DNA from 3 places in the Isoptericola sp. NPDC055881 genome. Region 3 is predicted to be linked to each of the others. Evidence: predicted binding sites of a transcription regulator. Region 3 holds the regulator's gene; each other region holds the start of a gene.
The links. The regulator LexA, encoded in region 3, represses DNA repair genes until DNA is damaged. The targets are predictions, from matches to a motif close to TCGAACANNTGTTCGA.
Positions count from the first base shown of each region.

Region 1 (10,102 bases), on a different contig from region 3:
CGGCAGCGCGATCGAGCGCCGGCCGGACAGGTAGGCGCCCGTCATGGACTCCTCGGCCTCGAGCAGGCCCGCGTAGTCGCCCGAGTGCACGACGCGGCCGCCGTGCTCTCCCGCCCCGGGCCCGACGTCGACGATCCAGTCCGCGGCGCGGATGGTGTCCTCGTCGTGCTCCACGACGATCAGTGTGTTCCCCAGGTCGCGCAGCCGGGTGAGGGTCTCGATCAGGCGGCGGTTGTCGCGCTGGTGCAGCCCGATGGACGGCTCGTCCAGCACGTAGAGCACCCCGACCAGGCCCGACCCGATCTGGGTGGCCAGGCGGATGCGCTGCGCCTCGCCGCCGGACAGCGTGCCGGCCGGGCGCTCGAGGGAGAGGTAGTGCAGACCGACGTCGACCAGGAAGCCGAGCCGCGCATGGATCTCCTTGAGCACCTCGGTCGCGATCGCCCGCTCGCGCTCCCCCAGCTCCAGGCCGTCGAGGAAGTGCTTGGCCTCGTCGATCGGCAGCCGGCAGACGTCCCAGATCGACTTGCCGCCGACCGTGACCGCGAGCACCTCGGGCTTCAGCCGCGCGCCCGAGCACACCGGGCACGGGACCTCGCGCATGTAGGCCTCGTACTTCTCCTTGGACCAGTCGGACTCGGTCTCCCGGTGCCGCCGCTCCAGGAAGGTCACCGCGCCCTCGAAGCCCGTGGAGTACTGGCGCTCGCGCCCCCACCGGTTCTTGTAGCGCACGTGCACCTGGTGGTTGCGGCCGAACAGGATCGCGTCGCGGGCGCGCTGCGGCAGCGCGCGCCACGGCACGTCCATGGAGAAGCTCATCTCCTCCGCGAGCGCGGTGAGCACCCGTTCGAAGTACTCCGACGACGTCAGCGCCCACGGCACGACGGCGCCGTCGCGCAGCGTGCGCTCCTCGTCGGGCACGACGAGGTCGGGGTCGACCTCGAGGCGGAAGCCGATCCCCGTGCACTCCGGGCAGGCGCCGTACGGGGCGTTGAAGGAGAAGGTGCGGGGCTCGATCTCGTCCAGCGCCAGCGGGTGGTCGTTGGGGCACGCCCGCTTCTCGGAGAACTTGCGCACCCGGTCGAGGTCGTCGGTGTCGGCGTCGACGAGCTCCACCATCACGAGGCCGCCCGCGAGCCGCAGGGCGGTCTCGACCGAGTCGGTGAGGCGCCGCTGCACCCCCTCGCGGGACACGAGCCGGTCGACGACCACCTCGATGTCGTGCTTGAGCTTCTTCTCGAGCGCGGGCGGGCTGGTCAGCTGGACCACCTCGCCGTCGACCCGCGCGCGGGCGAAGCCCTGCGTCTGCAGCTCGGCGAAGAGGTCGGCGTACTCGCCCTTGCGCCCGCGCACCACCGGCGCGAGGACCTGGTAGCGGGTGCCCTCCGGCAGCTCCAGCAGCTTGTCGACGATCTGCTGCGGGGTCTGCGAGCGCACGGGCTCACCGCACACGGGGCAGTGCTGCGTGCCCGCCCGGGCGAACAGCAGACGGAGGTAGTCGTAGACCTCCGTGATCGTGCCCACCGTCGACCGGGGGTTGCGGTTGGTCGACTTCTGGTCGATCGACACGGCGGGCGACAGGCCCTCGATGAAGTCGACGTCGGGCTTGTCCATCTGGCCCAGGAACTGGCGCGCGTACGCGGAGAGCGACTCCACGTAGCGCCGCTGCCCCTCGGCGAAGATCGTGTCGAATGCCAGCGAGGACTTGCCGGAGCCCGACAGGCCGGTGAAGACGATGAGCTCGTCACGCGGGAGGTCGAGCTCGACGTTGCGCAGGTTGTGCTCGCGGGCGCCGGAGATGACGAGGCGGTTGCTCACCCGGGCATCCTACGTCGGGTGGCCGACATTCGTACAGGCGTTCTATGCCCTGCGGAGCGTCTGTCCGGTCACACCCGCCCCTGCGGCGCGTCCCACGACGACGCGCGTCGCCGCGGCACGGACGGGTCCCGCACAGGACCGCGCACAGGACGGCACGGGGTGCTTGGATACGGCCATGTCCGTCTTCGCCGTCACCTACGTCTACGTCGCCGACCCCGACCGCCTCGACGCGGTCCGGCCCGAGCACCGGGAGTTCCTGCAGGGCCTGCACGACCGGAACGCGCTGCACGTGTCCGGCCCGCTGCCCGCCACCCCCGAGGGCGAGCCGCGCGGGGCCCTCCTCGTCGTCGAGGCCGACGACGCCACGGCCGCGCTGGAGCTGCTCGCCGACGACCCGTTCCACCGCGAGGGGCTGGTCGCGCACCGCGCGGCGCGCGAGTTCGTCCCCGTGGTCGGCGGCTTCGCGGCCTGACGGCCTGCGCGCCGGCCTGACCGACCCCCAGAGCCGGAGGACCGAGGAAGGCCCCGGACGACGAGTCGTCCGGGGCCTTCCGTGGTCGTCGGCCAGGCAGTCAGCGGCCGTCAGCGGCTGACTGCGGCTGTCAGCGGCCGGGGGCCTCCGGCCCGGACGGCGTCGGCTCGGCGCTCTCCTCGACCTCCTGCGCGTCCTCCTGCCCGTCCTCCTGTGCCGACACGACCGAGGTCCGGTGCGTCTTGGCCAGGCTCGCGACCGTCGCGATCGCGATCGACCCGAGGATGACGGCCAGCGACAGCCAGATCGGGATCTCGGGCGCCCACGCGACGGGCTCCCCTCCGTTGAGGAAGGGCAGCGTGTTGGTGTGCAGCGCCTCCAGGATGAGCTTGACGCCGATGAACCCGAGGATGACCGCGAGCGCGATCGGCAGGTACACCAGCCGCTCCAGGAGGCCGCCCAGGAGGAAGTACAGCTGGCGCAGCCCCATGAGCGCGAAGATGTTCGCGGTGAAGACGATGAACGGGTCCTTCGTCAGGCCGAAGATCGCGGGGATCGAGTCGAGCGCGAACAGCAGGTCGGTCGACCCGATCGCGACGAAGACGACCAGCATCGGGGTGAACAGCTTCTTGCCGTCGACGACCGTGCGGACCTTGGCGCCGTCGTACTTCTCGCTCAGCGGCAGCACCCGTCGCAGCATGCGGATGGCGACGTTCTCCTTGTACTCGTCCTCGTCGTCGCCGGCGACCAGCTTGATCGCGGTGTAGATGAGGAACGCGCCGAAGAGGTAGAACACCCACACGAACTGCTCGAGGATGGCCGCGCCCGCCAGGATGAACGCGCCGCGCAGGACCAGCGCGATGATGATGCCGACCATCAGGACCATCTGCTGGTGCCGCTTGGGCACGGCGAAGCGCGACATGATGATGACGAACACGAACAGGTTGTCGACGCTCAGCGAGTACTCGGTGAGCCACCCCGCGTAGAACTCTCCCGCCGGAGCGGCGCCCCCGACGGCCAGCACGATCAGGCCGAACACCACCGCCAGCCCGACGTAGAACGCGACCCACAGGCCGCTCTCCTTCATGCTCGGCACGTGCGGGCGGCGGCCCACGATCGCGAGGTCGACGGCCAGCAGCACGATCAGCGCCGCGAGCGACGCCGCCTCGAACCAGAACGGCAGCTCGTGGGTCATGCATCTCCTTCGGTGGTGGATGTCGCCGCCGCCCGGACCTGGCGGTCACGCCGGTCGCGCGCGAGCGAGGCGATCGTCGTGACGGCGAGCACCACCACGATGAAGGCGAGGGACACGGTGGTCGGGATCTCGGGGATCGCCTCCACGTGCTGCCCGCCGTTGACGAACGGCACCTCGTTGGTGTGCAGGGCGTGGATCACCAGCTTGACACCGATGAAGCCGAGGATCGCGGCCAGCCCGTAGTTGAGGTAGACGAGCCGGTCGAGAAGACCGTCGACGAGGAAGTAGAGCTGGCGCAGGCCGAGCAGCGAGAACGCGTTCGCCGCGAACACGAGGTAGGTCTCCTGCGTGAGGCCGAAGATCGCGGGGATGGAGTCGACGGCGAACAGCAGGTCCGCGCTGCCGATCGCGACCATCACGATGAGCATCGGCGTGATGTAGCGCCGTCCGTCGATCTTCGCCACCATCTTGTCGCCGACGAAGGTCTCCGTCGTGGGGAACAGGCGCCGCGTCAGGCGCAGCACCCCGTTCTCGTTCCACTCCTCGTCGTGCCCCGTGCCCGACCGGGCCTGGGCGATCGCCGTCCAGATGAGGAACGCGCCGAAGACGTAGAAGACCCAGGCGAAGTTGGCGATGATCGCGGCGCCCGCGACGATGAAGACCGTGCGCAGCACGAGCGCGATCGTGATCCCGATGAGGAGCACCCGCTGCTGGTACTCCCGCGGCACCCGGAAGCTCGTCATGATCAGGACGAACACGAACAGGTTGTCGACGCTGAGGGACTTCTCCGTGATGTAGCCGGCGAAGTACTCCCCGCCGTACTCGCCGCCCCACACGAGCCAGACGATGACTCCGAACACCACCGCGACCGCGACGTAGGCGAGGGACCACGTGGCGGACTCACGGAGCGTCGGGGCGTGCGGGGTCCGCACGTGACCGACGTAGTCGACGGCGAGCATCGCCAGGATGACGACGACGGTGATGACCCACACCCACAAAGGAACGTTCACTGGCAAGCCTCCGGTACGTAGCACTGAGCACCGGAGGTCTTCCCCACCCGGACGGGCTGCGCGCCGTGCGTCCGGGCCGAAGAGGCCGGTCCGGCGGCGGCGCCGGACGTGATGACGACCTCATCGTGGGCGGGGTACTCCCCTCCAACCCGCATACCCTACATGAGACACGGGCCCGGCCCTCCGCGCTCGCCGGAGCGCGGACCCGCTGGTCAGCGCCCGCCTCAGGCGGTGGCGGCCTGCATCTGCCGGAGCTCCTTCTTCAGGCCGCCGATCTCGTCGCGCAGCCTCGCCGCCACCTCGAACTGCAGCTCTGCCGCCGCGGCGTGCATCTGGTCACTCAGCTCCTGGATCAGCTCGGCGAGCTCGCCTGCCGCAGCGCCCGCCAGGCGGTTGCCCGTCGTCGCGCCCTCCTTCGGCGACCCCGGCACGGGGGCCCGCCCGCGACCCTGGCCGGTGGCGGGAGACTTGCGGTACCCGCCGGACAGCAGCTCGGCGGTGTCGATGTCTTCGCGGGCGAGCATGTCCGTGACGTCGGCGATCTTCTTGCGCAACGGCTGCGGGTCGATCCCGTGCTCGGTGTTGTACGCGACCTGCTTGGCGCGGCGCCGGTCGGTCTCGTCGAGCGCGTACCGCATCGCCGGGGTCACCTTGTCCGCGTACATGTGCACCTCGCCGGTGACGTTGCGGGCCGCGCGGCCGATGGTCTGGATGAGGGACCGCTCCGAGCGCAGGAACCCCTCCTTGTCCGCGTCGAGGATCGCGACCAGCGACACCTCGGGCAGGTCGAGGCCCTCGCGCAGGAGGTTGATGCCGACGAGCACGTCGTACTCCCCCAGCCGCAGCTCGCGCAGGAGCTCCACCCGGCGCAGCGTGTCCACCTCGGAGTGCAGGTACCGCACCCGCACGTCCTTCTCCAGGAAGTAGTCCGTGAGGTCCTCGGCCATCTTCTTGGTCAGCGTCGTGACGAGCACCCGCTCGTCCTTGTCGACCCGTTCGCGGATCTCGTGCAGGAGGTCGTCGATCTGCCCGGTGGTCGGCTTGACGATCACCTGCGGGTCGACGAGGCCGGTCGGCCGAATGACCTGCTCGACCACGCCGTCGGACATCGACAGCTCGTAGTCCCCCGGCGTCGCGGACAGGTAGACCGTCTGGCCGATCCGCTCGACGAACTCCTCCCACCGCAGGGGCCGGTTGTCCATCGCGCTGGGCAGCCGGAACCCGTGCTCGACGAGCGACCGCTTGCGCGACATGTCGCCCTCGAACATGGCGCCGATCTGCGGCACGGTCTGGTGGGACTCGTCGATGACGAGCAGGAAGTCCTCGGGGAAGTAGTCGAGCAGCGTGTTCGGCGGGGAGCCCTGCTCGCGCCCGTCGATGTGCCGGGAGTAGTTCTCGATCCCGCTGCACGTGCCGATCTGGCGCATCATCTCGATGTCATAGGTGGTGCGCATGCGCAGCCGCTGGGCCTCCAGCAGCTTGTTCTGCTGCTCCAGCTCCGCCAGGCGGTCCGCGAGCTCGACCTCGATGCCGGCGATCGCCCGCTCCATGCGCTCCGGACCCGCCACGTAGTGCGTGGCCGGGAAGAGGTAGACGCTCTGCTCCGACCGGATCACCTCGCCGGTGAGCGGGTGGAGCGTCTGGATCGACTCGATCTCGTCGCCGAACATCTCGATGCGCACGGCGAGCTCCTCGTACACCGGGATGATCTCGACCGTGTCGCCCCGGACCCGGAACGTGCCGCGCGTGAACGCCATGTCGTTGCGCGTGTACTGCATCTGCACGAAGCGCCGCAGCATGTCGTCACGGTCGACGACGTCCCCGACGTCGAGCCGCACCATCCGGTCCACGTACTCCTGCGGCGTGCCGAGGCCGTAGATGCACGACACCGAGGCGACGACGACGACGTCCCGTCGCGTGAGCAACGACGACGTGGCGGAGTGCCGCAGGCGCTCCACCTCGTCGTTGATCGACGAGTCCTTCTCGATGTAGGTGTCCGTCTGCGCGATGTACGCCTCGGGCTGGTAGTAGTCGTAGTACGAGACAAAGTACTCGACGGCGTTGTTCGGCAGCAGCTCCCGGAACTCCGTGGCCAGCTGCGCCGCGAGCGTCTTGTTAGGCGCCATGACCAGGGTGGGGCGCTGCAGCTTCTCGATGAGCCACGCCGTCGTCGCGCTCTTGCCCGTGCCGGTCGCGCCCAGGAGGACCACGTCCTTCTCGCCCGCCCGCACGCGCGCGGACAGGTCCGCGATCGCGGTCGGCTGGTCACCCGAGGGCTGGTAGTCGGACACCACCTCGAAGGGGGCCACCGCACGCTGCAGGTCGGTCACAGGTCGCATGCCACCACCGTACGGCGACCCCCTGACACGCACCGGGCGCGGGCGCGCCCGGTGCTCCGCCCCCTCAGGCCTCGGCGGCGGCCTCGGACTCCTGGTCGACCTCCGCGCGCAGCCGCTGCCAGAGCTCGTCCACCTGGTCCCGGAGGTGCTCCTCCGTCCCTGTGCCGTCCAGCGTGACGTCGGCCACGGCGGCACGCTCCTCGTCGGCGGCCTGCGCGGCGACCCGGGCGCGCGCCGCCGCCTCGGCCAGCCCGCGCCCGTCGACCAGCCGCGCGACCCGCTGCTCGGCCGGGGCCTGCACCACGACGAGGAGGTGGAAGCGGTCCGCCTGCCCGGTCTCGACCAGCAGCGGGATGTCGTGCACGACCACCGCGCGGTCGTCGGCCGCCCCCGCGAGCGCCTCCCGCTCCGCGGCGATGCGCCGGATCTCGGGGTGCAGGATCCCCTCGAGGCGCTCGCGCGCCGCAGCGTCGCCGAACACGACGCGGCCGAGGGCCGGGCGGTCCAGCGCGCCGTCCGGCGCGAGCACACCGTCTCCGAAGGCGGCCACGACCTCCTCCAGCCCGACCGTGCCGGGGGCCACCACCTCCCTGGCCAGGACGTCGTGGTCGATCACGACGGCACCGAGCTCGGAGAGCCGGCGCGCGACGACGGACTTGCCTGCGGCGATGCCGCCTGTGAGGCCGATGCGGAGCATGGGGACCATCCTGCCTCCGGCGTAGGCTTCCCGCCATGAGCGCCCGCGGCTCCCTGCCGCGGGCCGAGGGGGAGGTGGCATGGCGGGCGGAGGCATGATGCGCTCGTACCTGAAGGACTCGTCGGTGACGGACCGGCGCCTGACGGGCTCCACCCTCCGACGGATCCTGGCCTTCGCCCGGCCGTACCGGGCGCAGCTGGTGGCGTTCGTCGCCCTCCTGGTGCTCAGCGCGGCGGCGGGGGCCGTCACCCCCCTGCTGTTCCGTCGCCTCATCGACGACGGCATCGCGACCGGCGACCGGCGCCTGGTGGTGTCGATGGCAGCCGCGGCCGTGGGGATCGCCCTCGTCACCGCAGCCTTGGCGGTGGCCGAGCGGTGGCTGTCGTCGCGCGTGGGCGAAGGGCTCATCCTCGACCTGCGCACGGTGGTCTTCGACCACGTGCAGCGGATGCCGCTCGCCTTCTTCGCACGCGCCCGGACGGGCGCCCTGGTCCAGCGGCTCAACGGCGACGTCCTCGGCGCGCAGCAGGCGTTCACGTCCACGCTGCAGACCGTGATCTCGAACGGGCTCACGATCGCGTTCACCCTCGCCGCCATGTTCGCGATGTCCTGGCGGCTCACCCTGCTGTCCGTGGTCCTCGTGCCCGCGTTCGTGCTCCCGGCTCGCTGGTTCGGCCGCCGCCTCGCGACGCTGGCCCGCACCGGCTACGACCTGAACGCCGACGCCGGTCAGATGATGAACGAGCGCTTCAACGTGGCGGGCGCCCACCTCGTCAAGATCTTCGGCGACCCCGACGTGGAGAGCTCCCGCTACGCGGCCCAGGTGCGCCAGCTGCGGGACCTCGGCGTGCGCACGGCCCTGCTCGGCACGTGGTTCCGCGTGGGCCTCACGACGCTGGCCTCGGTCGCGATCGCGCTGGTCTACGGGCTGGGCGGGCTGCAGGCGATCGCCGGCGAGCTCACCGTGGGCACCGTGGTCGCGCTCACCGCGTACCTCGGGCGCCTGTACGGCCCGCTGTCCGCCATGTCGAACGTGCAGGTCGACGTGATGACCGCCCTGGTGAGCTTCGAGCGGGTGCTCGAGGTCCTCGACCTCGAGCCCGCGATCGCGGAGAAGCCCGGCGCCGTCGACCTGCGCGTCGCCGTGGCGGACCGCGGTGCTTCCGTCGAGCTCGACCGCGTGACGTTCCGGTACCCGAGCGCAGACGAGGTCTCCCTGGCCTCTCTTGAGTCCGTCGCGACGCTGCGCTCGGACCCCACGGACGACACGCTGCGCGAGGTGTCGTTCACGGTGCCGGCCGGCGCCATGGTCGCCCTCGTGGGTCCCTCCGGTGCGGGGAAGACCACGGTCTCCCAGCTCGTCTCACGCATGTACGACCCGACGTCGGGAGCGGTACGGATCGCGGGCACGGACCTGCGCGACGTCACGGCCGCGTCGCTGCGGGGCACCGTCGGCGTGGTGTCGCAGGAGGCGCACCTCTTCCACGACACCGTCGCCGCCAACCTGCGCTTCGCGCGCCCGGGGGCCTCGGACGCGGATCTCGAGAGGGCGCTGCGCCAGGCGCGGATCTGGGACCTCGTCGCGCGGCTCCCGGAGGGTGTCGACACCGTCGTCGGCGACCGCGGCTACCGCCTCTCCGGCGGGGAGCGCCAACGGCTCGCCATCGCCCGGCTCCTCCTGCGGGCGCCGGACGTCGTCGTCCTCGACGAGGCGACGGCCCACCTGGACTCCGAGTCGGAGGCGGCCGTCCAGGCGGCCCTCGACCAGGCGCTGGCCGGCCGCACGTCGCTCGTCATCGCCCACCGCCTCTCGACCGTGCGCGCCGCGGACACCATCGTCGTGCTGGCCGAGGGCCGCGTCGTCGAGCTCGGCACCCACCTGGAGCTCCTCGCCGCAGGGGGCCTGTACGCCGAGCTCTACGCCACCCAGTTCGCCCAGACCGAGCCGACGACGGCCGACTGACCACGGCGCGCCACCGCACGGCGCGCGACGCGCGCCCCCCTGGGCCCGCCGCACGGCCGTCGCCGGGGTGACGGGCACCGGCCGATGCCGGGACAGAACGACGGCGGCCCGCCACCCCGAGGGGTGACGGGCCGCCGTGGGCACCGGTGGGTCGTGGACGACCCGGCCGGATCAGTTGCCGGTGAGCTTCTCGCGAAGCGCGGCGAGCGCCTCGTCCGAGGCGAGCGTGCCCGCGGCCTCCTGCGCCGGCGCGGCCGACGAGTAGGAGGAGGAGGACGACGACGCACCGGCGCTGGAGCCGCCGCTGCTGCCGGGGACCGCGTCGTTCACGGCCGCGTCGGCGTCCGCCGCGATGGCCGCACGGACCTGCTCGCGGTGCGACTCCCAGCGGGCGTGCGCCTTGGCGTACTCCGCCTCCCAGGCCTCGCGCTGCGTCTCGAAGCCCTCGAGCCACTCGTTGGTCTCCGGGTCGAAGCCCTCGGGGTACTTGTACTCGCCGTTCTCGTCGTACTCGGCAGCCATGCCGTAGAGCGCGGGGTCGAAGTCCTCGGACTCCGGGTCCATGCCCTCGTTGGCCTGCTTGAGCGACAGCGAGATGCGACGACGCT
Region 1 covers NZ_JBSHCR010000048.1:10,765-20,866, reverse strand. The annotation lists gene uvrA (excinuclease ABC subunit UvrA) at 1-1,818, opposite strand, end outside; gene ACWGKI_RS14575 (YciI family protein) at 1,994-2,290, shown strand; gene ACWGKI_RS14570 (TerC family protein) at 2,421-3,485, opposite strand; gene ACWGKI_RS14565 (TerC family protein) at 3,482-4,495, opposite strand; gene uvrB (excinuclease ABC subunit UvrB) at 4,720-6,834, opposite strand; gene coaE (dephospho-CoA kinase) at 6,899-7,531, opposite strand; gene ACWGKI_RS14550 (ABC transporter ATP-binding protein) at 7,611-9,494, shown strand; gene rpsA (30S ribosomal protein S1) at 9,666-10,102, opposite strand, start outside.
Region 1: uvrA (excinuclease ABC subunit UvrA) is a predicted target of LexA. The motif match lies at 1,848-1,863, and genes of this name have one in related genera.

Region 2 (10,102 bases), on a different contig from region 3:
CACCACCGACACGGCGGCTGCGCGGAGAGGGGGCGCCGTCGACCAGCGCGTCCACCACGGCGTCGAGCGCGGCGCGGGCGGCGTCGAGCCGGTCCGGGTCGGGTGACGTCGTGGGGGCGATGCGGGCGAGGCGCTCGTCCAGGTCTGCGGGGTTCATGCCGACCTCCTCGAGGACGCGGGGGAGCGGGTGGGGTCGCCAGTCCGGGCGGTCGACCGAGCGGTGGGCAGGGCGTCGGCGCTGTCGGTGGCGTCGGAGAGCGAGGCCAGCCGTCGTCGGGCGCGGTGCAGGCGGACGTGGAACGTGGCGGTGCTGCACCCGGCGACGTCGGCGGCGTCGGGAGGCGCCAGCCCGTCCCAGGCGACGAGGAGGATGGCCTCCCGCTCCCGTGCGCTGAGGCGTGCCAGTGCTCCGAGCAGGGCGTCGCGCTCGACGGCGAGCGCCTCCGGGGCGGCTTCGGCCAGCGGCGCGGAGGCGGCGAGCGAGGCGAGCTCGTCGTCGAGGGTGCGGCGTCGTCGCGCGGCCCGGTGCGCGTTGCGCGTGAGGTTGCGCGCGACGACCAGCAGCCACGGCAGCGCGGGGTCGGGGACGTCGGCCAGACGCCGCCATGCCACGAGGAAGGTCTCGGACAGCAGGTCCTGCGCGGTGTCCGGGTCGGTGTGGCGCCACAGGTACGCCTGGACGCGGACGGCGTGCGCGCTCCACAGCGCGGACAGGCGTTCGCGGGCGTCGGCCGCGTCGTCGGGGGTGCTCACACCACGTAGTGTCCGCGGCTCGCCGCGGCTTACACGGGAGCTGTGGACGCGGTGCGTGCCGCGCGCCGACGTGCGGGCGCCCCTGCCGGCTGCGCCGAGCCGGCAGGGGCGCCCGTGCGGTGGGTGCTGCGTGAGCCGGTCAGCGGGCCGTGCTCGGCCCGTACACGGTGACGTCGATGGTGCCGCCCAGGAGGACGTCCACCCGGGCGCACCCGGCCGACTCGTCCACGACGTCCGTCGTCGGGAACTCGAAGTCGACGGGGGCGAACACGTCGTCGACGACGGCGCGGGCCTTGGCGAGAGAGACGCACCGGTCCACGATCCGCTCCCGGAGGGCGGCCGTCATCGCGTCCATCTCGGGTGTGGAGAGCCGCTGGTAGGGGTCCTCCGAGGCGCTGACGGTCAGCTGCCGGTCCTGGACGTCGACCACGTAGTCGGAGCACGGCAGCCCTTCCGTCCCGGGCTGCTCGACCACCGTCCAGTCCTGCAGGCCGAGCCGGTCGACCTCACCCTGGGCCCAGGCGGCGCCCTCGGCGACCGTGCGGCACTCGCCCCTGCCGCCGTCGACGACGTCCTCGACGGTGCGTCGCAGCTCGACCACGCCGGTGCCGAGGGCCTGCGAGCCTTCCAGCCGCTCGACGCCGTCGGGCACCTGGTCGGCGGGGGCGACCACGGTCTGGCCGTCCCACGCGAAGGCGACGGGGTCGTCGATGGGCGGCAGCCCCTGCTCGGCGAGCAGGGTGGTGCAGTCCGCGTAGGGGTCGCCGGTGCGCCAGGACCCGGCGGCGTCGACGTGCTGCCTTGCGGCGGTGTCGGCGTTCCAGGTGCGCACGCAGGTCAGGCCTTCGCCCGTAGCCCCCTGGAACAGGTGGACCGCGGCGTACGCGACGCCACCCCCGGTGAGGACGGCGGCCAGGCCGATCGCGACCGCACCACGGCGCCCGACCCGGCGGCGTCGGCTCGTCGTCGGGGCGGGGGCCTCGGCGAGGTCGGCCGTGCTGCGGGTGCTGGTCGTGGCGATGTCGTCTCGCAGCGCGGCGAAGACCGCCTCGTCCACGGCGTCGAGGCGACCGGGGCGTGCCGGGTCGGCGTCTCGCAGCTGCTTCATCACGTCGGTCATGACGCCTCCTCGATCTCGGGGCGCGCGGCGCCCCACCTCTCCCGCTGTCCGTTGCCGTGCTGCTGTCCCCGCACCGCCGCGGCGGGCGGCGCCGGCGCGACGGTGGCCAGGGCGGGGCCGGGGACGGGGGCGGGCGGACCGTCGTCGGCGGTGGCGAGCGCGGCCAGCTGGTCGGCGAGCCGCCGGCGGGCGCGGTGCAGCCGGACGCGGACGCTGGCCCGCGTGATCCCCAGGACGAGGGCGATCTCGTCGCGGGCGAGCTGCTCCCAGGCGACCAGGCGCAGCAGCTCCTGGTCCTGCTCGCCGAGACGTCCCAGGGCGCGCTCGACGTCGGACCCTGGCGCGTCCGGTCCCGGGAACGTCTCGGCCACCTCGGCGCGCAGGCGGTCGGCGAGCGCGAGGCGACGGCGCTCGCCGCGGTGCAGGTTGGCGAGGACGCGCCTCGCCACGCCGAACATCCACGGCCGCGCGTCGGGTCCGGCGGGGACCTCCTCGATACGCCGCCACGCGATGAGGAAGGCTTCGGCGACGACGTCGGCGGCGTCGGCCGGGTCGGCCACGCGCCGCACCGCGTACGCGAGCAGCGGGCGGTGGGTCGCCTCGAAGAGCGCGGTGAACCGCGCCTCGTGCCCGTCCGTGACGGGTGGTGAGGGCGGGGCGGCAGGTGGTTCGAGGGCTGGCATCGTTGAGGTCCTCTCGACCGGGGGACGGTGACAACCGTGGCATGTCCGGCAACCGGCCGAGCGTTGCAGCCTTACGCGGACGTGTCGTTGGCGCGCAGCACCTGCCGCAGCTCGTCGGGCGTCAGGTCGGACTCGGCGAGCACCTTCTGCAGCACCGCCGACTTCCCGGCGAGGTACCGCTCGATGTCCATCGTCGGGTCCGCGGCGAGCGCGAGCTTCACGGCGCCGTACTCGTCGCGCAGGTCGTCCCGGCGGCGCAGCACGTCGCGGACGGCGAGATGGTTGCGCACGTGCAGCGTCCCCCGGGCGCAGACGTAGACGTGCCGCGCGGGGTCGTCGTCGGGCGCGTCCATCGCCTCCCGGCCGGCGAGGCCCAGGTCGCCGCGGTGCGTGTAGCCCACCGCCTCGAGCGCCCGCACCGCGGCGGGCACGTCGGCCGCGGGCACGATCACGTCGACGTCGAGGATCGGCTTCGCCGGCAGGCCGGGGACCGACGTCGACCCGACGTGCTCGACGACGGCGCCCGGGACGCCGTCGAGCGCCGCGCGCAGCGCACGGGCGACGCCCTCGAACCGTGCGGGCCAGGTGGGGGAGGAGGGGACGACAGTGATCGGCACGCGGACATCGTCGCAGCGATGGCGCAGGCTAGGGACATGCGCCTCCTCCTCCTGCGACACGGACAGACGCCCTCCAACGTGGCCGGGCTGCTCGACACCGGTGCGCCCGGACCCCGCCTCACGCCCCTGGGCGAGGCGCAGGCCGCGGCCGTGCCGCGCGCGCTGGAGGGCCGCCGGATCGACGCGCTGGCCGTCTCGTCCCTCCTGCGCACCACCCTCACGGCGCAGCCGCTGGCGGACGACCGCACCCTGCGCCCCACCGTCCTCGACGGGCTGCGGGAGATCGAGGCGGGCGCGCTCGAGATGTCCGCCGACCTCGCCGACCACCACACCTACCTGGAGACGGTGTTCGCCTGGTCCCGCGGCGACCTCTCCCGGCGCATGCCCGGCGGGCCCGACGGCGACGCGTTCCTCGCCCGGTTCGACGACGCCGTCGCCGCCCTGGCCGACCACGACCACGACGTCGTCCTCGCCGTGTCGCACGGCGCCGCCATCCGCTCGTGGTCCAGCGCCCGCGTCCGCGGGCTCGACGTCGACGAGGTGGAGCACACGCCGCTCGCCAACACCGGCCTCATCGAGGTCGAGGGCGACCCCGCGTCCGGCTGGCGCCTGGTCGACTGGGTGCGCGAGCCTGTCGGCGGCGAGCGCCTCGACGCCGTCGTCGCGAACGACCCCACCGGCGAGCCGGTCGACGACTGACGCAGGGCTCCCTCGTGGTGCCGGTGGGACGATCGGGAGGTGACGGGAGACGGACCCCGGGCGCCAGGCCCTGTGGCGCAGGCGCGTGCCGCGTGCGCGGCGCGGACCTGGGAGGTCGCGCGCGCCGCGTTCGCCCGGGCGGACGAGGACGGCGAGCCGCTGTCCGCGGCCGACCTGGAGGGCTGGGGCCTGGCGGCCCTGCTCGCGGGGGACGACCGGCAGTCCGACGCGGCGCGGGAGAGGGCGCATCACGCGTTCCTCGCCGCTGACGACCGGGACGGGGCGTCTCGCGTGGCGTTCTGGCTGGCCCTGACCCTGCTGATGCGGGGCGAGCGCGCCCGGGCCCGAGGATGGTTCGAGCGCCCCCGGAGCATCGTCGGCGACACGGGCTTCGCCGCCACCGTGTGGCACGGGTACGAGCGGCTGAACCTGGGCATGCGTGCCCTGGCCGAGGGGCAGGGCACGCAGAGCCGAGACCTGCTCGCGGACGCGGTCGCCGTCGCGCGCGAGCACGCCGACCCGGACCTGGAGCTGCTGGCCCGCAACGGCCACGGGCAGGCGCTCCTCGCGCTGGGACGCACCGCCGAGGGCATGGCGGAGCTCGACGAGGTGATGGTCCTCGCGACGACCGGGACGGCGGGGCCGCAGGCCGTCGGGCAGGTCTACTGCGCCGCCATCCTGGTCTGTCGCGGCTGCCTCGACCTGGGTCGTAGCGCCGAGTGGACGGAGGCCCTGTCCCGGTGGTGCGCGGGCCAGCCCGGCATCGTCCACTACCGGGGGCAGTGCGCCGTCCACCGTTCCGAGGTGCTGCAGCTGCGGGGACAGTGGGCCGCCGCGACGGACGAGGTGACCGCCGTCCTGGACCGGTGCGCGCGGGACCCCGGACGCCGCGACCCCGCCCGGGGGATGGCCCACTATCAGCGCGGGGAGCTCCACCGCGTCCGGGGGGAGACGCGCGCCGCCGAAGAGGCCTACCGGGCGGCGGCTGCCGCCGGTCTCGACCCGCAGCCCGGGCTCGCCCTGCTGCGCGCCGCCCAGGGGCGCGCGTCCGACGCGACCGCCGCGCTCGCCCGGGCGTCGGCGGAGGCGGCCGGGGACTTCCTGCGTGGCCGCCTCCTGCCGGCGCAGGTGGAGGTGGCGCTCGCGGCCGGCGACGGCGCTCGGGCGAGGGCGGCGTCGGCCGAGCTGGCCGCCCTGGCCGGGCGGCTGGGTGCGCCGTCGGTGACGGCGGCGAGCGCACAGTGCGCGGGCGCGGTGGCGCTCGCCGACGGCGACCCGCGCGGTGCCGTCGGCCCCCTGCGGGCGGCGCTCCGGGCCTGGGCGGAGGTGGGGGCGCCCTACGACGAGGCCCGGTGCCGCGTGCTGTTCGCCCGGGCCTGCCGGCTGCTGGGTGACACGGAGACCGCGGACGTGGAGACCGACGCCGCGCGGCGCACCTTCGCCGACCTCGGCGCGCGCCGCGACCTGGCATCCCTCGTGGGCGAGACGGCGGGGGCGCCGGACGGCCTCACCCCGCGGGAGGTCGAGGTGCTCCGCCTCCTCGCGACCGGGCTCACGAACCGGCAGGTCGCCGGGCGGCTCGTGCTGTCCGAGCGCACGGTGGCGCGGCACGTCGCGAACATCTTCCTCAAGATCGGGGTGGGTTCGCGCGCCGCGGCGACGGCGTACGCCTACGACTCCCGGCTCGTCTGAGCCCGGCCTGCACACCAGGGATGCATGGTCCTGCCGATGTGGCGTCGCGCGCACGACCCCTAGCGTCGGGTGCAGCACGAGCCGCTGGACCGAGCCCAGGAGGACGTCATGAGCACCTTCTACCAGGTCGCCTACGCCGTGGGATTCACGCCGTGGGAGCGGTCGGCCGCCGCGGACGCCGGTCGGCTGGACGAGCTCCTCCGACGCGAGGAGGCGGAGCGCGGAGGGCCCGGGCGCGCGCTCGACGTGGGCTGCGGCACGGGAGTGCATGCGCTGACCCTCGCCCGCCGCGGGTGGGACGTCACGGCGGTCGACGTCGTCGAGCGCGCTCTCGGCCGCGCCCGCACGAGGCTGGCGCGCGAGCACGTCGCCGCGACGGTCGTCCGGGCGGACGCCACGACCCTGCCCGCCGACGTCGTGGGGGACGGCTTCGACCTCGTCCTCGACGTCGGCTGCTTCCACGGGCTGCGAACCCCCGAGCAGCGCGCGATGGGCCGCGCCGTGACGGACCGCACGCGTCCGGGCGCGACGCTCCTGATGCTCGTGCTGGGCAGGTCCGTCGGGCCGCCGTTCATGCCCACCGGCGCCAGTCGGGCCGACATCGAGGACGCCTTCCCCGGGTGGGAGGTCACCGACGTGCACCGGGTCCCCACCGACGCCCCGGGCATGCCGCGCCTCGCGCGTCGTGGCGAGCCCACGTTCTACCGGCTGCGCCGCACACCGGTCGGCGGGCCGCGATGACCTAGGAGGTGAGGGGTTGTCCACAGGTCTCGCCCGGGGCGCGCTGAGCTTCGGTAGGATCGAACAAGTGTTCGAACGGTGTGTCGGGACGGCCGACCGCGGCGGCGAAAGGGGGCGGGACGGCTCAGCAGCACGACGTCGTCGACGCGTCACCTGGAGCGCCGGTCGAGCTGTCCGACGTGCTGCGACGCGTCGACCCTGGGCCGCGACCGTCCCTCCATGAGGTGTCGTCCTCGATCGACGAGGTGGTGGAGCTCCAGCGACGCATCGACGCGCTGGAGGGCGCCAAGGTGCTCGCCGTGGAACGGGCGCGACGGGCCGCCGACAGGTGCGAGCGGGCGCTGCTCGAGCAGGACGACCCGCAGGTCCGCCGGGCATCGTCGACCCGTCGGCGCGAGCTGGCGGAGCGGGCCTTCACGGCCGACCTGGCGACGGCGTTGCGCTGGTCCGAGCAGGAGGCGACGCGACTCGTCGGCGTGGCGCGCGTGCTGACCGAGGTGGCCTTGCACGCCCATGCTGCCGGCGAGGCCGGGGGCGGGGAGGGCACGGCCACGGCGCTCGTGGACCTGTGCCAGGGGCGGTTCTCGCTCGCGCATGCCGGGGCGCTCGCGGACACCCTCCTCGGCCTTCCCGACGTCGCCGCGCGCCGAAGCGTCGAGGAGGCGGTCCTGCCGGCTGCCAGGCGGGTCACCCTGCCGCAGCTCCGCCGCCGGCTGCGGCGCGCGCGGGACCTGGCGCACCCGGTGTCGTTGACGGTCCGGCACCGCGCGGCGGTCGACAAGCGGGCGGTCTACCTCGACCCGGGCGCTGACGGCATGGCCTGGATCGCCGCGCACCTGCCTGCGGTCCAGGCGCACGCGATCCACGACCGGCTCTCGCGCGTCGCTCGCACGGCACGGGACGACGGCGACCCGCGCGGGGCGGGGCAGCTCCGTGCCGACGCGTTCGCGGACCTCCTGCTCGGCCGGGCCGACGTCGACGGCGCCGACGACCCGCGTGCCGTCGCGGGCAGCGCTGCTGCCCGTGGCGCCGAGCGCGCCCGGGTGCCCGGCCTGGCAGACCTTGCCCGCCGCGTCGCACCCACCGTGCGGATCACCGTGCCGGTGCTCACGCTGCTCGGCGGTGACGCCGGCGGGGTCGCCGAGCTGGACGGTCAGGCCCCCGTCGACGCGGAGACCGCGCTCCGCCTGACGGCGAGCGCCCCCTCGCTCCGCCGACTCCTGGTCGACCCGGTCGACGCCACGGTGCTGGCCACCGACCCGGGCACCTACGCCGTGCCGGCAGCGCTCCGCGCGCTGCTGCAGGCCCGGGACGTCACCTGCACGTTCCCGGGCTGCACCCGGGCGGCTTCGGCCTGCGACGTCGACCACGTCAGGGCGTGGGTCGACGGCGGCACGACGACCGCCGACAACCTGACCCATCTGTGCCGTCACCACCACGTGCTCAAGCACCAGACCGGATGGCGTGTCGCCCGGGCGCCTGACGGCGCCCTGCTGTGGACGTCGCCCACGGGGCGCGCGCAACCCCGCCCCCCCGGACCCCGGGCGTCGCTCGCCGAACCAGGCCGACGCGCGAGCCCCCGACGGGCACCCGCCGTCCGATCCCGGCACGCCGCCGTTCTGAGCGGTCGGTGAGTCACGGCCGGGAGGGTCGGTCGGAGGGTCGGTCGTCATGACCTGTGCCAGCATGCCCGCATGACGACGGTGACGCTCCGCCCGATGACGCCGGGCGAGTTCGACGAGTGGCAGGACGCGCTGGCGGAGGGCTACGCGGCGGAGCAGGTCGCTGCGGGGATGTGGCAGGCCGACGGCGCGATGCAGCGGGCGCGCGACGAGAGCGCCCGGCTCCTGCCGCAGGGCGTGGCCACGGGACGGATGCTGTTCCTGCGCGGCGTCGACGCCGACGGTGAGCCGGTCGGGCGCGTGTGGGTGGCGCTGGACCACCCGCGCGGGGTGCCCGGCGTGGCGTTCCTGTACGACATCGAGGTGGTCGAGTCGCGCCGCGGTCAGGGGCTCGGGCGCGGGCTGCTCACGGCAGCCGAGGACGCGGCCCGCGAGGCCGGCGCCACCGCCCTCGAGCTCAACGTCTTCGGGCACAACACGCCCGCGGTGACGCTGTACGGCTCCGCCGGGTACGACGTCGTGACGCAGCAGATGCGCAAGCCGCTCTGACGACCGGGGGACGAGCCCTCAGGCGGCGCCGCCCGCCGGACCGGCCTGCCCGCCCACGGCGGCGACGACCTGTGCGGCGACGAACGCGGCGTTCGCGCGCAGGACGTCCTCGGGCACGTCGGGCAGGTTCTCCGCCCAGTCGAGCAGCGGGGAGCCGCGGAACTGCAGCACGCGGGCGGGACGGCCGAGGAACGCCAGGTGCAGGTGCGCCCCGCCGTCGCCCCACTTGGCGAGCTGCACGCGGCCCACGCTCGGCAGCGCCTCGACGGCCGCCGAGACCGCGACGATCAGCTGCCCCATCTCCGCGGCGAGGTCCGCCGGGACCGTCGGCAGGTCGCAGTGCGCCGAGACGGGCACGAGCGTGAGGAACGCGGGCAGCCCCTGGGCGAGGTCGGCGGTCAGCACCCACCGCTCGTTGCGCCACACGTGGTCCTCCAGGAACGTGGGCAGGCGGTCCGTCGTCGACGAGCACCAGCACTCGGACGGGTCTTCGCCCCTGCGCGGGGGCTCGGCGTCGGCCAGGGGGCGCAGCGGCTTCATCCGCAACGAGTCCACCTCGTGGGGTAGATGTCCCAGCCGGGCATCTCCTCGACCGCTACCGGGAGCCGGCCGTCCGGGCCGAGGTGGGCGGCGATGCGGGCGTAGTAGCTGTCGGCGGGCTCGGGCTGCATGCGCCGATCCCACCACAGGCGTCCGGGTCGCGGCAGGGCCGGGGCGCAAAGGTGGCGCTGAGCACGTTCGGAGGTTCGCGCCGCACCAGTCAGGGACACTGGAGACAGCAATCTTCTGTCAAGACGAGGAGTATCAGGTGCCCCAGGGAACTGTCCGATGGTTCGACGCCGACCGAGGGTTCGGCTTCATCGACCTCGGGGACGAGGCGGAGGACCTGTTCGTCCACGCGTCCGAGATCGTCGGCGACGACGGGCCCAAGCTGCTCCGTGAGGGGCAGGTCGTCGAGTTCGAGGTGGGCGAGGGCGACCGCGGCCCGCAGGCCCGCCGCGTCCGGGTCACGGGCGACCAGGCCGCGGACGCGCCCCTGGGCGTGCTCGGCACCGTCAACTGGTACGAGCCGACCAAGGGGTACGGCTTCGTCACGCCCGACGACGGCCGCGACGAGATCTTCGTGCACAGCTCGGCCATCGTCGGGGGCGGCGTGGTCACGGAGGGGCAGCGGGTGGCGTTCCTCGTCGTCGAGGGGGAGAAGGGTCCGCAGGCGGACCACCTGCTCCCGCTCGCGTCCGAGCCGGCCCGGCCCGCCTCCGACGGCGCGGACGGCACCGTCTCCTGGTACGACGACGTCAAGGGCTTCGGGTTCATCGCTCCTGACGCGGGCGGCGACGACGTCTTCGTGCACGTCCGCGCGCTCGGCCATGGCCTGAGCGAGCTCGCCGAGGGCGCACGCGTGACGTTCGACGTCGTCGAGGGCGACAAGGGTCCGAACGCCCGCAACGTCCAGCTCGTGCGCGGTGCCGGCGGTGCCGCCGGTGGGCGTGGTCCGCGCGGGGTCGCGGACCGCGGCCGGTCGGGCCAGCCGTCGTCGTCCGGCGCGCCCGTGCGTGGTGGCGAGGGCACCGTCGCGCGGTACGACGCGGACCGCGGGTTCGGCTTCATCACGCCCGACGCCGG
Region 2 covers NZ_JBSHCR010000004.1:34,033-44,134, forward strand. The annotation lists gene ACWGKI_RS02065 (hypothetical protein) at 1-157, opposite strand, end outside; gene ACWGKI_RS02070 (RNA polymerase sigma factor) at 154-753, opposite strand; gene ACWGKI_RS02075 (hypothetical protein) at 893-1,873, opposite strand; gene ACWGKI_RS02080 (RNA polymerase sigma factor) at 1,870-2,556, opposite strand; gene ACWGKI_RS02085 (GrpB family protein) at 2,628-3,173, opposite strand; gene ACWGKI_RS02090 (histidine phosphatase family protein) at 3,210-3,872, shown strand; gene ACWGKI_RS02095 (LuxR C-terminal-related transcriptional regulator) at 3,912-5,564, shown strand; gene ACWGKI_RS02100 (class I SAM-dependent methyltransferase) at 5,673-6,305, shown strand; gene ACWGKI_RS02105 (DUF222 domain-containing protein) at 6,530-7,939, shown strand; gene ACWGKI_RS02110 (N-acetyltransferase family protein) at 8,000-8,476, shown strand; gene ACWGKI_RS02115 (hypothetical protein) at 8,495-9,016, opposite strand; gene ACWGKI_RS02120 (hypothetical protein) at 9,013-9,147, opposite strand; gene ACWGKI_RS02125 (cold-shock protein) at 9,285-10,102, shown strand, end outside.
Region 2: ACWGKI_RS02105 (DUF222 domain-containing protein) is a predicted target of LexA. The motif match lies at 6,365-6,380, and genes of this name have one in related genera.

Region 3 (10,102 bases):
GGCCAGCAGGGCCAGGTCGTCGGAGCTCACGGGGCGCCCCTGGCACGCCTTGCGCACCCCGGCGACCACCTTGTCGCGACTGAACGGCTCGGTCACGCCTGATCGCTTGGCGACCGAGAGGCTCGCCGTCTCGATCGTCGTGAAGCGACGCTGGCACGCCGGGCACTGCCGCCGGCGGCGGATGGACGAACCGTCGTCGGAAGTGCGCGAGTCGATGACTCGCGAGTCCGCATGGCGGCAGAACGGGCAGTGCATCGCTGGTCTCCTGCGCTCGGCTCCGGACCGGCGCCCGGCTGCCCGACAACGTAAGCGGCGGGCCGCGCAGGGCGCAAGCAGGGTCCATCCTCCCATCGCGGCGGACCCGTCCGCACCGCCGTCCACCACCGCACCAGCGCGGGGGTTCAGTCCTGCGGGAGGAGCACGACCTGTCCGGTCTGCAGCTCGGCCGTCGTCAGGCCGTTGAGCTCGCGCAGGTCGGCGACCACGTCGCGCAGGTCCTCGCCCGAGTCGCGCACCGACTGCGCGTACTGCCAGAGGGTCTCCCCCGGCGCGACGGTGTGCAGCCGCACCTCCACACCCGATCCGGGCGACTCGGCCACCGCGCGCTGCCCGACGAGCCCCGCGCCGACGAGGACCAGGAGGACCAGGACCGCGATCACCGCGCGGCCCCGGCGGGTGAGCCGAAGCCCGCCGAGCCCGAGGAACCCCGGTGCGTCCGTGGTGCTGCGCGGGTTCTGCATCGTCCTACCTCCGGTACGCGTCGTGTCGCCGCCGCGGCGGCCCGTCGAACATCCGTTCGTCGAACACCTGTACGTCGAACTGCTGTACTAGGTGTACCACGCCCCGGCGACACGGTCGAGACCTGATCGAACAGATGTTTGATGTCCCGCCCGAACTGGCCTAGAGTGACCAGCAGCGCGATGGAAGGTTTGTCGGATTTCATCGGCCCGCCCACGGGCCGCGCCCCTGCAGGACGGAGAACGCGATGACCAGCGGACGGGACCAGGCCCCGGCGTCCATGACGGCTGCTGCGCCGTGGCCGGCGCAGGCGGAGACCCGCGAGGACGCCCCGGCGGCACCCCCGGTCGCCCTGGCGTCGGTGAGCGAGCTCGCCCCCTCGGCCGACCGCCTCACGCCGCGCCAGCGGCGGGTGCTGGAGACGATCCGGCGCTCCGTCGAGGACCGCGGATACCCGCCGACGATGCGGGAGATCGGCGAGGCCGTCGGCCTGGCGAGCCCCTCCTCGGTCAAGCACCAGCTCACGACGCTCGAGCGCAAGGGCTACCTCCGCCGCGACCCGAACCGGCCGCGTGCGATCGAGGTCGTCGACCCGGAGTCGCCGGCGGCGGAGGCCGCGGGGCACGAGCCCGCTCCCCGGACGTCCGGCTTCGTCGCCGGGTCGGTCGCCGGGTCCGACGCAGAGGCCGCGGGGGCGCCGTCCTACGTCCCGCTGGTGGGGCGGATCGCGGCCGGCGGCCCGATCCTCGCCGAGCAGGTCGTCGAGGACGTGTTCCCGCTCCCTCGGCAGATCGTGGGCGACGGCGACCTGTTCCTGCTGAAGGTCGCCGGCGACTCGATGGTCGAGGCGGCCATCTGCGACGGCGACTGGGTCGTGGTGCGCAGCCAGCCGGTCGCGGAGAACGGCGAGGTCGTCGCGGCGATGATCGACGGCGAGGCCACGGTCAAGACCTTCAAGCAGACCGGCGGGCACACCTGGCTCATGCCGCAGAACAGCGCCTACTCCCCGATCCCGGGGGACGAGGCCCAGGTGCTGGGACGCGTCGTGGCGGTGCTCCGCAGCCTCTGAGGGCGCTCACCCGGCCGCCGGGTGTGGCACCAGGTCACCAGGTGGCGCGGACCGTCAGAGGCCGAGCCGGCCCTGCACCTCGCGCATCCCCTCGGCCGACGCCCGCAGGCCTGCCACCTCGTCGTCGGACAGCGGGGTGTCGATCGTCTCAGCCACGCCGCGCCGGTCCACGAGTGACGGCACCGACAGGCAGACGTCGCTGATCCCGTAGAACCCGTCGAGTCGCGAGGACACGTTCATCACGCGGTGCTCGTCGTTGAGGACCGCCTCGATGATGCGGGTGGCGGCCAGGCCGACGGCGTAGTTGGTGGCGCCCTTGCCCGCGATGACCCGGTAGGCGGACTCGACCACGTCGGTGGCGATCTGGCTGCGGGCAGTCTCGTCGAGCGGCGGGCGTCCCCGGAAGGGACGCCAGTCGAGAAGCGGCACCCCGGCGATCGACGCCGAGCTCCACAGCACGATCTCCGAGTCTCCGTGCTCGCCCGCGATGTTCGCGTGCACGTTCCCGACGGCGACGCCGCAGTGCCGGGCGAGGGCGTCGCGCAGCCGGGACGAGTCGAGCACCGTGCCGCTGCCGAAGACCCGCTCCCGGGGCAGACCGCTGACCTCCTGGGCGGCGTAGGTGACCACGTCGACGGGGTTGGTCACCATGAGGTAGATCGCGTCCGGCGCCACCTCCAGCAGCTGCGGCAGGATCTTCTTCGTGAGGCCCACGGTCGCCTCGGCCAGGTCCAGGCGACTCTGGCCGGGCTTCTGCTTCGCCCCGGCCGTGACCGCCACGACGTCGGCCCCGCGGCACACCTCGATGTCGTCGGAACCCTCGATCTCGGCCTGAGGGATGAACATGCCGCCGTGCCGGAGGTCAAGCGCCTCGGCCTCCACCTTGGCGCGGTTGACGTCCATCAGGGCCACGGACCGCGCCGCGCCACGGGCGAGCGCGGCGTACGCGAGCGTGGAACCCACCGCCCCGGCGCCGACGATCGCGAGCTTGGTCGTGCTGCGAGTGCTCTCCACGGCCCCAGGCTAGGTGTCGAGCCGCCGCAGCGCAGCGCGGACCAGCTCGCCGTCCGTCGTCGGCCAGAAGTCCGGCATGGACCGGGTGAGGAACGACCCGTAGCGGGCGGTCGCGAGGCGCGGGTCCAGCACGGCGACGACGCCGCGGTCCTCGCCGGTGCGGACCAGCCGCCCGGCCCCCTGCGCCAGCAGGAGTGCCGCGTGCGTGGCGGAGACCTGCATGAACCCGTTGCCGCCCGCCTGCTCCACCGACCGGGCGCGCGCCGCCTTCACCGGGTCGTCCGGACGCGGGAAGGGGATGCGGTCGATGAGCACGAGCTGGCAGCTCGGGCCCGGCACGTCCACGCCCTGCCACAGCGAGAGCGTGCCGAAGAGGCAGGTCGCCGGGTCGTCGGCGAACTGCCGCACCAGGGTGGGCAGCTGGTCGTCGCCCTGGCACAGGACGGCCACCTCGAGCCGCTCGCGCATCGCCTCCGCCGCCGCGAGCGCGGCGCGCCGCGACGAGAACAGACCGAGGGTGCGTCCTCCCGCTGCCTCGATCAGGCCGGCGATCTCGTCGAGCTGGGCGTCGGTGGTCGGTTCACGACCGGGCGCCGGCAGGTGCCGGGCCACGTAGAGGATGCCCTGGCGCGGGTAGTCGAACGGACTGCCGACGTCGAGCCCGGTCCAGTCCGGCGTGTCGTGCGTGCCGTCCGAGCCGGCGAGGCCGAGAGACCGCGCGACCGGGTCGAACGTGCCGCCCAGGGCCAGCGTGGCGGAGGTGAAGACGCCGGTCGCCTCCCCGAGCAGGTGGGTGCGGATGAGGCCCGCCACCGCGAGCGGGGCGGCGTGCAGCCGGGTGACGCCGTCACCGGCCCAGGGGGCGTTCTCGGGCGGCCGCGAGCACCACAGGACGTCGGCCGTCGTGTCCTCGGCAGCCATGCGTTCGGCCACCTCGAACAGCTGGAGCACGGCGGACTGCGCCATCTTCGTGCCGGCGTCCGGCGCGCCCTTGTCCTTCGCCTGGGGCTCCCCCTGCGGCTTGAGCCGCGTGAGGAGCTCGCGCGCGGCGTCGCGCACGGCGGCCACGGCGGACCGCAGGTCGTCGGGCAGGCCCTGCGGGAAGCGTTCCGCCGGTGCCGTCGCGAGCAGGCTCCCGAGCTGCTGCGACGCCGCGTCCAGCGCCGACGTCTCGGTGCCACCGTGCCGGCGCGCGAGGCGCGCGGCGTGCTCCACGACCGTCAGCGACAGGTCCACGGTGGCCGCGGCGGTCACCCGCTCCGCCAGCTCGTGCGCCTCGTCGACGACGACGGCGTCGTGCTCGGGCAGGACGCCCGGGCTCCCCGACACGGCGATGCCCAGCATGGCGTGGTTCGTCACGACGACGTCGGCGTCGCGTGCGGCGGCGCGAGCGCGCTCAGGGAAGCACTCGGCCAGCAGGGGGCAGCGGTTGCCGAGGCACTCCAGCGCGGTGACCGACACCTGTCGCCAGGCGCGGTCGGGGACGCCGGGGACGAGGTCGTCGCGGTCGCCCGTCTCGGTCTCCTCGGCCCAGGCGTGCAGCCGGCGGACCTGGTCGGCGAGGCTGGTGGCGTCGTCGGCGCGCCCGCCCCGGCCACGGCCGCCGGACGGCGCGGGGTGCTGCTCCGCCCCGGCGCCCTCCCCCGGGCCCGGGTCGGCCGGGAGGTCGAAGAGGGTGGCGCCCTCGACCGGGTAGCCCCCGGTGACCTTGTGCTTGCACAGGTAGTTGTGCCACCCCTTGAGCAGGGCGACCTTCGGCGCGCGCGGGAGCCTGGGGCCCACCGTCTCGGCCACCAGCGGCAGGTCGCGCGTCACGACCTGCCGCTGGAGCGCCAGCGTGGCGGTCGAGACGATGACGCGCTTGCCGTCGACGACGGCGTGCCGCACGGCGGGGACGAGGTAGGCGAGCGACTTGCCCGTGCCGGTCCCGGCCTGGACGAGGAGGTGGCGCCCTCCGTCGACGGACTCCGCGACCGCGGCCGCCATCTGGTGCTGCCCCTCGCGCCGTCCGCCGCCGAGGGCTCCCACCGCCAGGTCGAGGAGCTGCTGGGCGTCGGGGGTGTCGGCGGAGGTCACCCGACGATCCTAGGGCGGGCCGCCCACCCCGGGGCGACGCCCGCCCCCGGCCCGCACGGCCGCCGGGCGGACCCGGCGACCGGCGACGTCAGCCCACGACGGCGACGCTGCGCAGCTCTGCGGCCAGGCTCTCGTCGACGCGGCCACGCAGGCGCGTGCCCTCGGCGAGGTGCTCCTCCGCCACGGAGCCGCCGGTCTCGTGCGCACGGTGCACCAGGTCGCCGCGGGAGTACGGGACCACGAGGTCGATCTCCACCTGCGGCTGGGGCAGCTCTGCGGCCACGAGCTCCCGCAGCTCCGCCATGCCCTCGCCCGAGTGCGCGGACACGACGACGCTGTGCCGCTCGCGCCGCTGCACGCGGCCCACCACGGCCGGGTCGGCGACGTCGGCCTTGTTCAGCACGACGACCTCGCGCACGTCGGCGATGCCGGGGATCTCGGCGAGCACCTCGCGCACGGCCGCGATCTGGCCCTCGGGGTCGGGGTGCGAGGCGTCGACCACGTGCAGGAGCAGCGCGGCGTCGCCCACCTCCTCGAGGGTGGACCGGAATGCCTCGACGAGCTGGTGCGGCAGGTGCCGCACGAAGCCGACGGTGTCGGTGAGCGTGTACGGCCGGCCGTCCTCGGTCCGCGCCTTGCGCACCGTCGGGTCCAGCGTGGCGAACAGGGCGTTCTCCACGAGGACGCCGGCGTCCGTCATCGCGTTCAGGAGCGACGACTTGCCCGCGTTCGTGTAGCCGGCGATCGCCACGTTCGGCACACCGTGCCGCTTGCGGTCGAGCCGCTTCGTCTCGCGACCCGGGGCCATCGCGTCGATCTCGCGGCGCAGCTTGGCCATGCGGTTGCGGATGCGGCGACGGTCCAGCTCGATCTTCGTCTCGCCGGGACCGCGAGATCCCATGCCGGCGCCCTGACCGCCCACCTGGCCGCCTGCCTGGCGGGACATCGAGTCACCCCAGCCGCGCAGGCGCGGGAGGAGGTACTCGAGCTGGGCGAGCTCGACCTGGGCCTTGCCCTCCCGGGACTTGGCGTGCTGGGCGAAGATGTCGAGGATGAGCGCGGTCCGGTCGACGACCTTGACCTTGACGATGTCCTCGAGCGCGCGACGCTGGGACGGCGCGAGCTCCGTGTCGGCGACGACGGTGTCGGCGCCCACCGTGGCGACCATGTCGGCCAGCTCCGCGGCCTTGCCCGAACCGAGGTAGGTACCGGGGTCGGGCTTCTGCCGGCGCTGCAGCAGCCCGTCGAGGACCTGGGAGCCGGCGGTCTCCGCCAGGGCGGCGAGCTCGCGGAGGGAGACCTCCGCCTCCCGGGCCGCGGCCTCACCGCCGGAGTACATGCCGACGAGCACGACGCGCTCCAGGCGCAGCTGCCGGTACTCGACCTCGGTGACGTCCTCGAGCTCCGTGGAGAGCCCGGCGACGCGTCGCAGCGAGATGCGCTCCTGGAGGTCGAGCTGGTCGCCGTCGTGGGTGGTGTGCACCGTGGCGCCCTCGGCGCGCGCCGTCCCGGCCCGAGCGAGCACCCGCGCCACGACGTCCTGCGCGATCGCCTGGGCGTCGCGCTCCGCCGCGCGACGCTCGGCAGCCGACGTCTCGTCGCCGCCGGTCTCGTCGGCCTGCGGGGTGTCGGGGTTGGTCGGGGTGTGGGTCAAGGTGTGCCTCTCGGGTCGGGATCGACGGTCGAGCCGTCGTACGTCTTCAACAAGGGTCCCACGTGAGATCGTCCCGGTGCAGAGATTTTCGTCGCTCCCGGCCGGTCGAGGCCGCCCCGGCGCCGCGTCGGCGACCTAGGATCGGCGGGTGACCGAGCAGCCCGACCACTACTTCACCGCCCGTCCCGCGTCGGCCGCGGAGCGCCGTCGCGCCGTCGTCCGGCTGGCGGGCCAGGACGTGGAGGTGGATGTCGCGAGCGGCGTCTTCTCCCCCGGCCGCATCGACAAGGGCACCCAGGTGCTGCTGCGCGAGGTGCCGCCCGCCCCGGCGACCGGCGACCTGCTCGACCTGGGCTGCGGCTGGGGCCCCGTGGCCCTCACGATGGCGCTCACGTCGCCGGAGGCGACCGTCTGGGCGGTGGACGTCAACGAGCGAGCCCTCGACCTGCTGCGCTCGACGGCGACCCGTCTCGGCCTGGACAACCTGCGGGCCGTCCGCGCCGAGGAGGTCCCCGACGACGTCCAGTTCGCCGCGATCTGGTCGAACCCGCCGATCCGCGTGGGCAAGGCGGTGCTGCACGACCTCCTGCGGGCCTGGCTGCCACGCCTCGGGCCGGACGCGGCAGCCTGGCTGGTGGTGCAGAAGAACCTGGGCTCGGACTCCCTCGCCCGCTGGATCGAGACCGAGCTGGGCCGCGACGTCGAGCGCGCGGCCTCCTCGAAGGGGTTCCGCGTCCTGCGGGTCGCATGACGGGACGGACCGCCCACCCGTCGGCTCAGTAGCTCTGGAGCTCCCACAGGTTCCCGTCGGGGTCGCGCACGTGCGCCGTCCGCATCGTCGGACCCCACTGGGGGCGCGGGGCCGGCGGCGCGACCGGGGCGGCGCCGTGGGCCAGGCACAGCGCGTAGCCCGCCGCGACGTCGTCGACCCGACTGACCAGCATCGCCGCGTCGTGCGGCGGGAGACCAGCCGGGAGCTCCGCCGGCTGCTCGGCCGTCCCCGTGATCGACGCCATCGCCGTGCGGTCCAGGAGCATCACCGCCCCCTCGGAGCCGATGTCCCAGCTCGCGTAGGGGCCCTCGTGCGTGCCGCGGACGAGCCGGGCGCCGGTGAGCGGCGGCAGGACCGCGTCGTAGAAGCGGAAGCACGCGGCGAAGCGGCGCACGAGCAGTCGGGGATGCATCGCGTCCACGGTTCTCCGATCGTAGGTTGTGACTCACTATTGGTGCGCACCCTACAATAGGTCGTCGTGACACGGACCCCGCCGACCCTCACCGGCCTGAGCACCTACCTCCTCGCCCAGACCGGCAAGCGCGCCCGCGCCCGCCTGGCGGACCGCCTGGGGGCGCGCGGGCTGCGGCTGTGGCACCTGGCGGTGCTGGCGGCGCTCGACGACTTCGGGCCGCAGTCCCAGCGCGACGTCGGCGCCCGCTTCGGCATCCATGCCAGCGACGTGACGAAGGTCGTGGACGAGCTCGCGGAGCGGGACCTGGTCAGCCGCGAGCGCGACCCCGCCGACCGGCGCCGCGTGGTCCTCGCACTCACCGCGCCGGGCCGGACGCTCCTCGGCGGCCTGCGTCAGGACGCCGCCGCCGTCCAGGACGAGGTCCTCGCCGCGTTGACGCCCGAGGAGCGCGAGGTGCTGCACGGCCTGCTGCTGCGCGTCCACGGAGACCTGGACACCGCCGACGACCGGGGCGCCCTCGCCCCGGGCGCGTCTCCTCGGGAGGACTGAGGGTCGGGCCCTCGACGGGCGCCTAGAGCTCGGTCTCGCCGGAGAAGACGAGCTCCGCGGGCCCCGCGAGCTCCACGTGCCCACCCGCGAGCAGCCGGACGCGCACGAGGCCGCCGGGCACCTCCACCTCCCAGACGTCGGGCACAGGGTCGGTGGCCCCGGCCTGGGCCCAGGTGCGCACCGCGAGGGCGGCGGCGCACGCACCGGTACCGCACGACCGGGTCTCCCCCACCCCGCGCTCGTGCACGCGCATCCGCAGCCGCCCGACGGGACGCCCGTCGGGGTCCACCGCCTCGGGGAGCGGAACGACGAGCTCCACGTTGGTGCCCTCCGGCGGCAGCGGGTCGACCTCGGGGGCGCGGGTGAGGTCGGCGTCCTCGAGCTCCTCGGTGCGCGCGAGGGCGACCACCGTGTGCGGGTTGCCCAGGTCGACGCTCAGCGCGGGCCGGCCGGCGGACCAGCCGCGGACCAGGACGGCGGCGTCGGCACCGCGGGCCGCGGCCTCGTCCCCGCCGGGCAGCGTCCAGGCCCCCATGTCGACCGCGTACCAGCCGCCGGGCTCCTTGCGGACGCGGCGCACGCCGGCGCGCGTACCGAGCGCCAGCTCCTCGCCGGCGGCCAGGTCCGCGAGACCGAGCTCCTCCGCGAACGCCGTGAACACGCGCACGCCGTTGCCGCACATCTCCGCGACGGACCCGTCGGCGTTGCGGTAGTCCATGAACCAGATCGCGGCCGGCTCCTCCGCGAGGACCGCGTCGGCGACCGGTTCACCCGCGCGCGCGACGGCCGCGGTGGGGGTGAGCCGGATGACGCCGTCACCGCCGATCCCGCCGCGGCGGTCCGTGAGGCGCCGCACGTGCTCCGGGGTCAGCTCGAGGTCTCCCCGGGTGTCGGCGACCAGCACGAAGTCGTTCTGGGTGCCGTGACCCTTGGTGAAGCGCAACGTCATGAGCCCAGACTACGGCGCACGGCCCCGGCCCCGGGCTCGGGCAGCGAGCCGGTCTCGGCCGCGCGGACCACCGCGAGCGCCTCGGTCACCAGGTCGGGCGAGTCGGCGTCGAGCCACCGCACCCGCGGGTCGCGACCGAACCAGCCCATCTGCTTGCGGGCCAGGCGCCGGGTGTTCGCGACGATGGCGTCACGGGCGGCGTCGAGGGTGAGCTCTCCGCGCCAGCACGCCAGCAGCTCGGCGTACCCGACGGCGCGTGCCGCCGTCGTGCCCAGCCCCGCGCCGGTGCCGCCCTGCTCCGGGGACGCGAGGCCGCGGACCTCGTCGACGAGCCCCTGGTCCCACATCCGCTCGACCCGGTGCGCCACCCGGGCGTCGAGCACGGCGCGGTCGCAGTCCAGCCCGATCTGGACGGCAGGGCGGACGTGCTCCTGGCGTGGCAGGTTGGCCGTGTACGGGCGCCCGGTGAGCTCGATGACCTCGAGGGCGCGGACGATCCGGCGCGTGTTGTGCGGGCCGATCGACGTCGCGGCGCCGGGGTCGAGGCGGGCGAGCTCGTCGTGCAGGGCCCGTCGTCCCTCACGCTCGGCGCGCTCCTCGAGCCGGGCACGCACGCCTGCGTCGGTGCCCGGGAAGTCCATGTGGTCGAGCAGCGCGCGCACGTAGAGGCCGGACCCGCCCACGACGACGGCACGGGCCCGACGGGCGGTGATGTCGTCCAGGTCGGCGCGGGCGGCCTGCTGGTACCGCGCGACGGAGGCGTCGTCGTGCGGGTCGAGCACGTCGAGCTGGTGGTGCACGATCCCCCGGCGTTCGGCGACCGGCACCTTCGCCGTGCCCACGTCCATGCCGCGGTAGAGCTGGAA
Region 3 covers NZ_JBSHCR010000041.1:12,560-22,661, forward strand. The annotation lists gene nrdR (transcriptional regulator NrdR) at 1-255, opposite strand, end outside; gene ACWGKI_RS13365 (LysM peptidoglycan-binding domain-containing protein) at 402-740, opposite strand; gene lexA (transcriptional repressor LexA) at 1,019-1,807, shown strand; gene ACWGKI_RS13375 (L-lactate dehydrogenase) at 1,862-2,821, opposite strand; gene ACWGKI_RS13380 (ATP-dependent DNA helicase) at 2,831-4,897, opposite strand; gene hflX (GTPase HflX) at 4,986-6,551, opposite strand; gene ACWGKI_RS13390 (class I SAM-dependent methyltransferase) at 6,700-7,302, shown strand; gene ACWGKI_RS13395 (VOC family protein) at 7,328-7,735, opposite strand; gene ACWGKI_RS13400 (MarR family winged helix-turn-helix transcriptional regulator) at 7,802-8,287, shown strand; gene dapF (diaminopimelate epimerase) at 8,310-9,236, opposite strand; gene miaA (tRNA (adenosine(37)-N6)-dimethylallyltransferase MiaA) at 9,233-10,102, opposite strand, start outside.